Regions from separate parts of the Streptomyces sp. NBC_01294 genome, predicted to be linked through region 3. Evidence: riboswitches for the same ligand, from Rfam matches in the RefSeq annotation. Region 3 holds a riboswitch; each other region holds the start of a gene.
What was found. Region 3 has a riboswitch for cyclic di-AMP ahead of OG534_RS09185 (M23 family metallopeptidase). Riboswitches for the same ligand answer to the same signal wherever they lie in the genome.
Positions count from the first base shown of each region.

Region 1: another riboswitch for cyclic di-AMP. It lies ahead of OG534_RS05475 (LysM peptidoglycan-binding domain-containing M23 family metallopeptidase); the one in region 3 lies ahead of OG534_RS09185 (M23 family metallopeptidase).
Region 2: another riboswitch for cyclic di-AMP. It lies ahead of OG534_RS22035 (transglycosylase family protein); the one in region 3 lies ahead of OG534_RS09185 (M23 family metallopeptidase).

Region 1 is NZ_CP108423.1:1,173,134-1,176,400, reverse strand. Features, by position in the region: gene OG534_RS05485 (aspartate aminotransferase family protein) at 1-861, shown strand, start outside; gene OG534_RS05480 (tyrosine-protein phosphatase) at 880-1,671, opposite strand; cyclic di-AMP (ydaO/yuaA leader) riboswitch at 1,988-2,163, shown strand; gene OG534_RS05475 (LysM peptidoglycan-binding domain-containing M23 family metallopeptidase) at 2,166-3,104, shown strand; gene OG534_RS05470 (SGNH/GDSL hydrolase family protein) at 3,267-3,267, shown strand, end outside.
Region 2 is NZ_CP108423.1:4,853,787-4,857,053, reverse strand. Features, by position in the region: gene eno (phosphopyruvate hydratase) at 1-973, opposite strand, end outside; gene OG534_RS22035 (transglycosylase family protein) at 1,259-1,963, opposite strand; cyclic di-AMP (ydaO/yuaA leader) riboswitch at 1,967-2,139, opposite strand; gene OG534_RS22030 (transglycosylase family protein) at 2,419-3,267, opposite strand, start outside.
Region 3 is NZ_CP108423.1:2,070,352-2,073,618, forward strand. Features, by position in the region: gene OG534_RS09180 (GntR family transcriptional regulator) at 1-407, opposite strand, end outside; gene OG534_RS09185 (M23 family metallopeptidase) at 640-1,440, opposite strand; cyclic di-AMP (ydaO/yuaA leader) riboswitch at 1,454-1,612, opposite strand; gene OG534_RS09190 (M16 family metallopeptidase) at 1,831-3,198, opposite strand; gene OG534_RS09195 (M16 family metallopeptidase) at 3,219-3,267, opposite strand, start outside.

The DNA.
Region 1 (3,267 bases), 900 kb from region 3:
CTCCCCGACACGCGGATCGCGCTGGGCGACCTGGCCGCCCTGGAGCGCGAGCTGAAGCGCGGGGACGTGGCGGCCCTGGTCGTCGAACCGATCCAGGGCAAGGGGGTGCTCGCCGCCCCGCCCGGATTCCTGCTCGCCGCGCAGGAAATGCTGCACCGGAACAAGGCGCTGCTGATCGCGGACGAGGTGCAGACCGGCCTGGGGCGAACCGGCGACTTCTACGCGTACCAGCACGAGCCGGGAGTGGAGCCGGACCTCGTGTGCGTGGCCAAGGCGCTGTCGGGCGGCTACGTGCCGGTCGGCGCGACCCTGGGCAAGGACTGGATCTTCAAGAAGGTCTACTCGTCGATGGACCGGGTGCTCGTGCACTCCGCGAGCTTCGGGTCCAACGCGCAGGCGATGGCGGCCGGGCTGGCCGTCCTGTCGGTCATGGACGACGAGGGGCTCGTGGCCCGGGCCCGGGCGATGGGCGACCTGCTGCGCGGGCGGCTCGCGGCCCTGGTGGACGAGTACGAGCTGCTGCACGAGGTGCGCGGGCGCGGCCTGATGATCGGCATCGAGTTCGGCCGGCCCTCCTCGCTGGGGCTGCGCAGCCGGTGGACCGTGCTGCAGGCGGCCCGCAAGGGGCTCTTCGCGCAGATGGTCGTGGTGCCGCTGCTCCAGAAGCACCGGATCCTCACCCAGGTCTCCGGGGACCATCTGGAAGTCATCAAGCTGATTCCGCCGCTGGTCGTGGACGAGGCGGACGTGGACCGGTTCGTCGGCGCCTTCCGCGAGGTCATGGACGAGGCGCACGGCGGGTCCGGGCTGATGTGGGACTTCGGCAGGACGCTGGTGAAGCAGGCCGTCGCCCAGCGCTGACGGCCCGCTCCGGGCGGACTAGGACAGGAGCCGGTCCCGCAGCCGGTCGAGGGTCTCGGGCTCCAGCCCGAGGCCCTCCGCCAGATAGCGGTCCACGCCGCCCCAGAGGGTGTCGATGGTGTCGAAGGCCGCGAGCAGGTACTCGGCGCGGGCGTCGAAGAGCGGCGCGAGCAGCTCCATCACCTCGGGGGAGCGGGCCTCGGCCGACTCGCCGCTGCGGCGGACCCGGTAGCGGCGGTGCGGGGCGTTCGACTCCAGGTAGTCCGTCACGATCGCCTCGCGCTCGACCCCCAGAGCGAGCAGGGTGACGGCGATCGAGAGGCCAGCCCGGTCCTTGCCGGCCGCGCAGTGCATGAGGGCGGGGACGCTGTCCTGCGCCAGGGCGTGCACGACCCGGCTGTGCTCGGCGGTGCGCTGCTCGATGATCCCGCGGTAGGAGTTCGCCATCCGGGCCGCGGCCTTGCCGTCGCCCAGGATCGAGCGCAGCTGTTCGAGGTCCCCCTCGCGGACGAGCCTCCAGAACTCCCGGCCGTCGGCCGGGTCCGAGAGCGGGATGTTCACGTTCCGTACGCCGGGCAGCTCGACGTCCGGGCCCTCCAGCGCGTGGTCGGCGCCGTTGCGGAAATCGAAGATGGTGTGGAGGCCGAGCGAACCGAGAAATTCTGCATCGGTTTCGGTGGCATGTGCTAGATGTCCGCTTCGGAACAGTCGTCCCGTCTTGACCCTTCGTCCATCAGAAGTCGGCAATCCGCCCACATCGCGGAAATTGCGCACTCCGGTCAGCTCCGGCTCCTGTATCTGCTGGGTCACGGGGACTCCTTCGTATCACGTTGAGACTTCTGTCCGAATTGAGCTGTTTGACGCCAACTTGCCATATCCGGAGGCGAGATCGGGGGCGTCCCCGTGAGCCAGATCATACGGTGACCGTGAGTGCCTGATCACGAAAGCCGAATCGCCCGGTCGCAGGGGCTGTTGCCGGTGGGGAATGGACGCAGGGTGACGTAAATTCCGTCGTTCCCTCACCCCTGTTATTCCGTCAGGGAATTCATGGCTTGTTACCCGCGGTCCCCAGGGATTACCTTCGCGATCGATCCGGGTGGACCGCCTAATCCTGCCGCCTCCCGGGAAACCGCACTCGACCATTTCGCGCGGCAGGAGCGGGGGAACCAGGTAAGCCGCTGTCCCGGAGATCTTTTCGACGGGATCGCTCGGGGTGCAGCCGTACATGCCTCGTACATGTACAGCCGGACATCTCCAGTCCGAACCCGACAGCTCACCTCGCAGGCGCCGGAGAGGAATTCGACATGCCTGCAAAGGGTAAGCACCGCCGTCCCAAGTCCCTTTCCCTTTCTCGCGGTATCGCCTTCGCCGGCACCGGCGGCGCGGCCCTCGCGCTGCCGCTGATGGGCGCCGCCGGCGCCCAGGCGGCCGGGGCCCCGGCCGCCGCGACCGCGGTGGCTCCCGCGGTGGCCCCGCAGGTTCCGGCCTCGCTGAAGGCGGCGCCCGTCGCCGCCGTGCAGGCCGCGCCGGCCGTCTACACGGTCCTGCCGGGCGACTGCCTCTCCAAGATCGCCGAAGAGCGCAACCTGTCCGGCGGCTGGGAGGACCTGTACGCCGACAACCGCGAGGCGGTCGGCACCGACCCGTCGCTGATCCACCCGGGTCTGAAGCTGACCCTCGGTGGCCGGGGCCAGGCGGCTCCGGTCGAGGCCGCCCCCGAGGCCGCGCCGCGGCCGGCCCCGAAGGCCGCGGCGGAGCAGGCTCCGGAGCAGGCCGAGCAGGCCGCCCCGGCGCAGCCGGAGTCCGCCCCCGAGGCGCCCGCCGAGCAGCAGTCGGCCTCCGGCTTCGTGGCCCCGCTGGGCGGCGGCATCTCCACGAACTACAAGGTCGCGGGCAGCATGTGGTCCTCCGGCTACCACACCGGAGTCGACTTCATCGCGCGCGCCGGCACCACGGTCAAGGCCGTCGGCGCGGGCACCGTCGTCTCCTCCGGCTGGGCCGGCTCGTACGGCAACGAGGTCGTCATCCAGCACGCGGACGGCAAGTACTCCCAGTACGCCCACCTGTCCTCGCTCGCCGTCTCGGCCGGCCAGAGCGTCACCGCCGGCCAGAGCCTCGGCCTCTCCGGCTCGACCGGCAACTCGACCGGCCCGCACCTCCACTTCGAGATCCGCACGGGCCCGTCGTACGGCTCGGACATCGACCCGGTGAGCTACCTCCGCTCGAAGGGCGTGACCATCTGACGGCACCCGCCGCCGGAGCACGAACACGTGTGAGGCCGGGACCCGAGGGGGGTCCCGGCCTCACGTGTACATATTCCTTATCCCCCGGGTGGTATAGATCACGGCCCGTCAACCCCTCATTACGTTGGCGTAGGTTGGTTACGGGAGTGAAGGATGTCTCCCG
Region 2 (3,267 bases), 2.8 Mb from region 3:
CGCGGGCCAGACGCTCCGGGTTGGTGACGAAGAGGTCGTCGCCGACGATCTGGACCTTGGCGCCCAGCTTGTCGGTGAGGGTCTTCCAGCCGGCCCAGTCGTCCTCGTACAGCGGGTCCTCGATGGAGACCATCGGGTACGCGGAGACGAGCTCCTCGTAGTACTCGGTCATCTCGGCGGCCGAGCGGGACTGGCCCTCGAACTCGTACTTGCCGTCCTTGTAGAACTCGGACGCGGCGACGTCGAGCGCGAGCGCGATGTCCTTGCCCGGGACGTAGCCGGCCTGCTTGATGGCCTCGACGATGAGGTCGAGCGCGGCGCGGTTGGACTCCAGGTTCGGGGCGAAGCCGCCCTCGTCACCGAGACCGGTGGACAGGCCCTTGGTGTGCAGGACCTTCTTGAGGGTGTGGTAGACCTCGGCACCCCAGCGCAGCGCCTCGGAGAAGGACTCCGCGCCGATCGGGGCGATCATGAACTCCTGGATGTCCACGTTGGAGTCGGCGTGCGACCCACCGTTGAGGATGTTCATCATCGGAACGGGCAGCAGGTGCGCGTTCGGACCGCCGAGGTAGCGGAAGAGCGGAAGGTCCGAGGCCTCGGACGCGGCGTGCGCGACGGCGAGGGAGACGCCGAGGATGGCGTTGGCGCCGAGCGAGCCCTTGTTGTCGGTGGCGTCCAGGTCGAACATGGCCTGGTCGATCAGGCGCTGCTCGGTGGCGTCGTAGCCGACGAGCTCCGGGCCGATCTGCTCGATGACGGCGAGGACGGCCTTCTCGACACCCTTGCCGAAGTAACGGTTGGGGTCACCGTCACGCAGCTCGATGGCCTCGAATGCACCGGTGGAGGCGCCGGACGGAACTGCAGCACGGCCGGTGCTGCCATCGTCGAGGCCCACCTCGACCTCGACCGTGGGGTTGCCTCGGGAGTCCAGGATTTCCCGGGCTACGACGACGTCGATGGACGGCACGAGCATCTCCTTCTGGGATGTGACGCTGAGTGTGCGGTGGCGTGTCAGGCCGTGGGATGGCCTTGCCGCCTAGAGCCTAACCGGATCCGGGGACTCGACCGGCCGACCGCCCGGCCCCTGGGACGAAAAAGGGACCGAATACCCCTCTTCCGGGACATACGTCTCTTGATCACCGGCCCTCGGCCGGTGGCGCGCACCGCACACACCACCGCCCGGCGCGTGAGGGGAAGACGCGCCGGGCGGTGGGAAACCTGTGCTTCGTGCACATTTCTGCGGCTATGGCCGCAGTGTTCAGCTGAGCTTCAGCTTCTGACCGGGGTAGATCAGGTCGGCGTCCGAGACGATGTCCTTGTTCAGCTCGAAGAGCTTCTCCCAGCCGCCCTTGACGCCGTTGGCCTCGGCGATGGTGCCCAGGGTGTCGCCGGACTTGACCTCGTACGAGCCGTTGCCGGTCTTCGGCGCGACCGGAGCCTCGGCGCGCTCGGAGCGGGTGACCGGCGCCTCGGGGCGCTTGGTCTCCTTCTTCGGCGTGGCCTTGGTCTCGGTCTTCTTCGTCTCGGTCTTCTTGGTCTCGGTCTTCTTCGGCTTGGTCGGCGTCGTGGTGTCGCCGCCACCGGTGGACGAGGAGTTCGACAGACCCTTGCCGCAGTGCGGCCAGGCGCCCTTGCCCTGGACCTTGAGGACCTTCTCCGCGACGGCTATCTGCTGGGCCTTCGAGGCCTGGTTGGCCTGCGGGGCGTACGACTTGCCGCCGAACCCGGCCCACGTGGAGGACGAGAACTGCAGACCGCCGTAGTAGCCGTTGCCCGTGTTGATGGCCCAGTTGCCACCGGACTCGCACTGGGCGACCTTGTCCCACTCCGAGGCGGTGGCGGCGCTGGCGGTGCCCGCGGCCATCAGAGGAGCGGCGACGGCCACACCGGCGACACCGGCGAGCGTGACGATGCGGACGGCCTTGGAACCGCGGCGGTGCTTGCCCTTGCCGGAAAGCAGCATGGAGATTCTCCTCACCGACGCCTACGAGGTGAGCTGTCGGGTTCGGGCGAGTGAGTTGCCCGGCCGTGCGACCTAGCGCACGTCTTAACCCCTAGCCGGTGGCGTGACCGTCTCTCAACGGCCGCTCCCGGCACTTACCTTGGTTCCCCCGCTCCTGCCTTCGGCGCTTGACGCGACGACTGTTCCCTCCGGCCGCCGGCAGGATTCGGCGATGCGGTCGAAGGAGCCCGCGGTGGCGGGCGATTCAGAAGGTAGACAGGTCTCTCCCCGATGTTCAACGAGGAACATCGGGGAGAGAGGGCCCCTACTTGCGCTCTCCTCAAGGACATTTGCGCAGGTGAGGGCGGGGTTTGCGGAAGCCCCCAGGTGGGACACGCCAGTTGACCGAGAGAGACACATGTCTCACTTGCCGAAAACCGACATTCAACTCTTACCGGACGACTGAACTGTCCCTATTACACGGTTAGATCCAGGTTCTGGCCGGGCTTGATCAGATCGGCGTCCTCGCCGATGACCTGCTCGTTGGCCTCGTAGAGACCGTTCCAGCCGCCCTTGACGCCCTTGGCAGACGCGATGGCGGTCAGGCTGTCGCCCTCCTTGACCGTGTAGGTGGGGTTCGGCGCGCCGTCAGTCACGCCGTGCGCCTCGGGGGCGGGAGCACCTCGGTGCTTGCCGCTGCCCTCGGCGGGAGTGGCGCCCGGGGTCGCAGGGGCCGTCGTGTCGACCGGGGGCAGGCCCGGGGTCGCGGGCGGCGTCGCGGGCGAGGTCGGGTCCACCGGGAGGACCGGGACCGTCGGGTCGCCGCCGGGGGTCGCCGGGGGCGTGCCCGGGTCGCCCGGAAGGGTCGGAACCGCGGGCGGCGTCGTCGGGACGTCCGGCGCCGGCATGACGGGCAGTCCGATCGACGGGGCGTCGGGGATCAGGAAGGGGGTGCCGGACGGGCTCGGGACCGCCGGGGTCGGAGCGCCGTAGTCCGTGGAGGGCTTGCCGCCCCCGGTGGTGGGCACGGTGTCGTCGGGGCGCGACGGCGTGGGGCCGAGGGTGCTCTGCCCGCCGGGGAGACCGGGGTCCACCTGTGCGGGGGGACCCTGCCGGTCCAGTCCGGCCGAGGTCGCGCACAGCGGCCACGCCTGCGGTCCCTGCGATTGCAGCACCCGCTCGGCCACGGCGATCTGCTGGGACCGGCTCGCGAGGTCGGGGCGCTCGGCGAATTCGAGGCCGCCGGCGCTCTGCCACTGCTCCTGGGTGAACTGGAGCCCGCCGTAGGCGCCGCTGCCGAAGTTGGCGCTCCAAGAGCCGCCGCT
Region 3 (3,267 bases):
TGCGCGAGCGTCTCGTGGAACCAGCCGCCCAGGGACCGCAGATCCTCCCCCTGGCCCCGCCTGGCCCGCTCCTGCCCCAGCCTGACCAGCCCGCGCAGCACCTTGAGGTGTGCCTCGGTGCGACGCCGGGCCGCCCGGGCGGCCGCCAGCGGCTCCAGGAGCATCCGTACCTCCAGGAGGTCCGCGGCCTCCTGCTCGGTCGGCTCGGCCACGCAGGCCCCCGCATGGCGGCGCGTGGTCACGAACCCCTCGGACTCCAGGGTCCGCAGCGCCTCGCGGACCGGGACGCGCGAGACTCCGTACCGGCGGGCCAGCACCTCCTCGGTCAGCCGACTGCCCGGTTCGAACACCCCGGAGACGATGTCGTCGCGGATTGCTGTGCATACCGCGTGCGCAGGAATACGCAAGACCGAACCTCCGCCTATTTCCGACTGCCAGTCTCCTTGCACGCACATGCGTGCGCTGCGACTCTATTGCAACACACGATAATTTCCGAGAGCGGCCGGAAATACGAAACATTTGCACGGGGACGCAACACGGGACGCAACACGGGACGCAACACGGGACGCAACACGGGACGCAACACGAAGACCCCGGCTCGGGGAGCCGGGGTCTTCGGTGAAGCGGTGCGGGACGGGGTCAGAGGCTGACGCCGTGCGAGCGCAGGTAGGCGATCGGGTCGATGTCCGAGCCGTACTGCGAGCCCGTGCGGGCCTCGAAGTGCAGGTGCGGGCCGCTGGAGTTGCCCGTGGAGCCCGACAGGCCGATCTGCTGGCCCGGGGTGACCTGCTGGCCGACGGAGACGCTCAGCGAGGACATGTGCCCGTACTGGGTGTACGTACCGTCGTTGTGCTTGATGACGACGTTGTTGCCGTACGCGCCACCCCAGCCGGCCTCGACGACGGTGCCGACGCCCACGGCGTGGACCGACGTGCCGGAGGCGGCGTGGAAGTCGATGCCCGTGTGGCTGCCGGAGGACCACATGCCGCCGCCCGCCTTGTACTGGGTGCTGACGTACGAGGCGTCGAGCGGCGAGACGAAGGTGTTGAGGCGCTTGCGCTCCTCCTCGCGGGCCGCACGCTCGGCGGCGTCGCGCTCGGCCTTCGCCTTGGCCTCGGCGAGGCGCTTGGACTCGGCGGCCTTCTGCTTGGCCTCGGCCTCGGCCTGCGCCTTGGCGGCGGCCTGGTCGGCCACGCGCTCCTGGGACTCGGCCTGCTCGGCGAGGTCGCCCGCGAGGTCCTCGGCGACGACCACGGCACCCAGCCCGTTCTCCGGGGCGGAGCTGCTGTGGTTGTCCGCGGCGAAGGCCGGGGCGGCGAGGGAGCCGACGACACCCGTGGTGGCGATCGCGGCTATACCGGCGTAACCGGCGGTCTTGCGGCTCAGACGGCTGGAACCACGGTGCTTACCGGAGCCAGCGGGACGACTGCCAAACGCCATGAAGGGTTTGATCCTTTCCTTCCTTCTCGCCTACCGGGTTAGCTGACGGGTTCGGAGCAGGAAGGTCTCCTACGGGCCTCCTCTTGCGAGGGGGTCCGATTCACCCCAGGGACTCATGTGGGTCCCCGGCTCCCCAGGCTCGCGCCTGACGGGGACTCGGCGATCGCTGCCCGGTGCCGCGGGTGCGGCGGGCACAACTGACGGACAGCACGGCCGACGCTAGGCGGATCATCAGTCAATCGCCAAACAGACACGCCTTTTTGTTGCGTACGCCACACCACATAAAAGCAACCTCACCACTAAACGGACAAAAGGGGCTCCGGCGGACAAGCCGCCAGAGCCCCTTACACATACCCGTCAAATGGTCGTCAGTTGACGGTCATCCGGCCGTCAGTTGGCGACGACGGTCACGTCACCGATCCCGAGCGCCCGCACCGGCTCCTCGATCAGCGCCGCGTCGCCCACCAGGACCGTCACCAGCCGGTCCGCGGGGAAGGCCTTCACGACCGCCGAAGTGGCCTCCACCGTGCCGGTTTCGGCGAGCTGCGCGTACAACTGCGCCTGGTAGTCGTCCGGCAGTTCCTGCTCGACCTGGTCGGCGAGCGTGCCGGCGACCGAGGCCGCCGTCTCGAACTTCAGCGGGGCCACGCCCACCAAGTTCTGCACGGCCACGTCGCGTTCGGCATCGGTCAGACCGCCCTCCGCGAGGGTGCGCAGCACCTTCCAGAGGTCGTCCAGCGCCGGCCCCGTGTTGGGGGTGTCCACCGAGCCGCTGATGGCGAGCATCGAGGCGCCCTTGCCGTCCGCGGTGGAGCGCATCACCTGGCCGAAGGCGCGCACGCCGTAGGTGTACCCCTTCTCCTCGCGCAGCACCTTGTCCAGGCGCGAGGTGAGGGTGCCGCCCAGGCAGTACGTGCCCAGCACCTGGGCCGCCCAGACCCGGTCGTGGCGGTCCGCCCCGATCCGGCCGATCAGCAGCTGCGTCTGGACCGCTCCGGGCCGGTCCACGATGACCACGCGGCCCGTGTCGTCGGCGGTCACCGGCGGCACGGGGAGCGCCTCGGCGGTGTTGCCCGTCCAGGTGCCCAGGGTGTCCGCCAGCACGGCGTCCAGGTCGATGCCGGTCAGGTCCCCGACGACCACCGCGGTGGCCGTGGCGGGGCGTACGTGGGCCTCGTAGAAGGCGCGTACGGCGGCGGAGTCGATCCGGACGACCGTCTCCTCGGTGCCCTGGCGCGGCCGGGACATGCGCAGGGAGGCCGGGAAGAGCTCCTTGGAGAGCTGCTTGGCGGCGCGGCGCTGCGGGTTGGCCAGCTCGTGCGGGATCTCGTCGAGCCGGTTGCGCACCAGCCGGTCGACCTCGGAGTCGGCGAACGCCGGGGCGCGCAGCGCCTCGGCGAGCAGGCCCAGCGCCTTGGGCAGCCGGGAGGCCGGGACCTCCAGGGAGACCCGGATGCCCGGGTGGTCGGCGTGCGCGTCGAGGGTGGCGCCGCAGCGCTCCAGCTCGGCCGCGAACTCCTCGGCGGAGTGCTTGTCGGTGCCCTCGGAGAGCGCGCGCGCCATGATGGTCGCCACACCGTCCAGGCCCTCGGGCTCCGCGTCGAGCGGGGCGGCGAGGTTGACCTCGACCGCGATCACCTGCTGGCCCGGCCGGTGGCAGCGCAGCAGGGTCAGCCCGTTGGACAGCTCCCCACGGTCGGGGGCCGGGAAGGCCCACGGCTGCGGCTCGCCGGCCTGCGGACGCGGGTGGAAGGTCATCGTGACGGCTGCGGTGTCGCTCACTGCTCCGCCCCCTCGTTCTCGTCGTCCTGGTTGGGCTCATCGCCC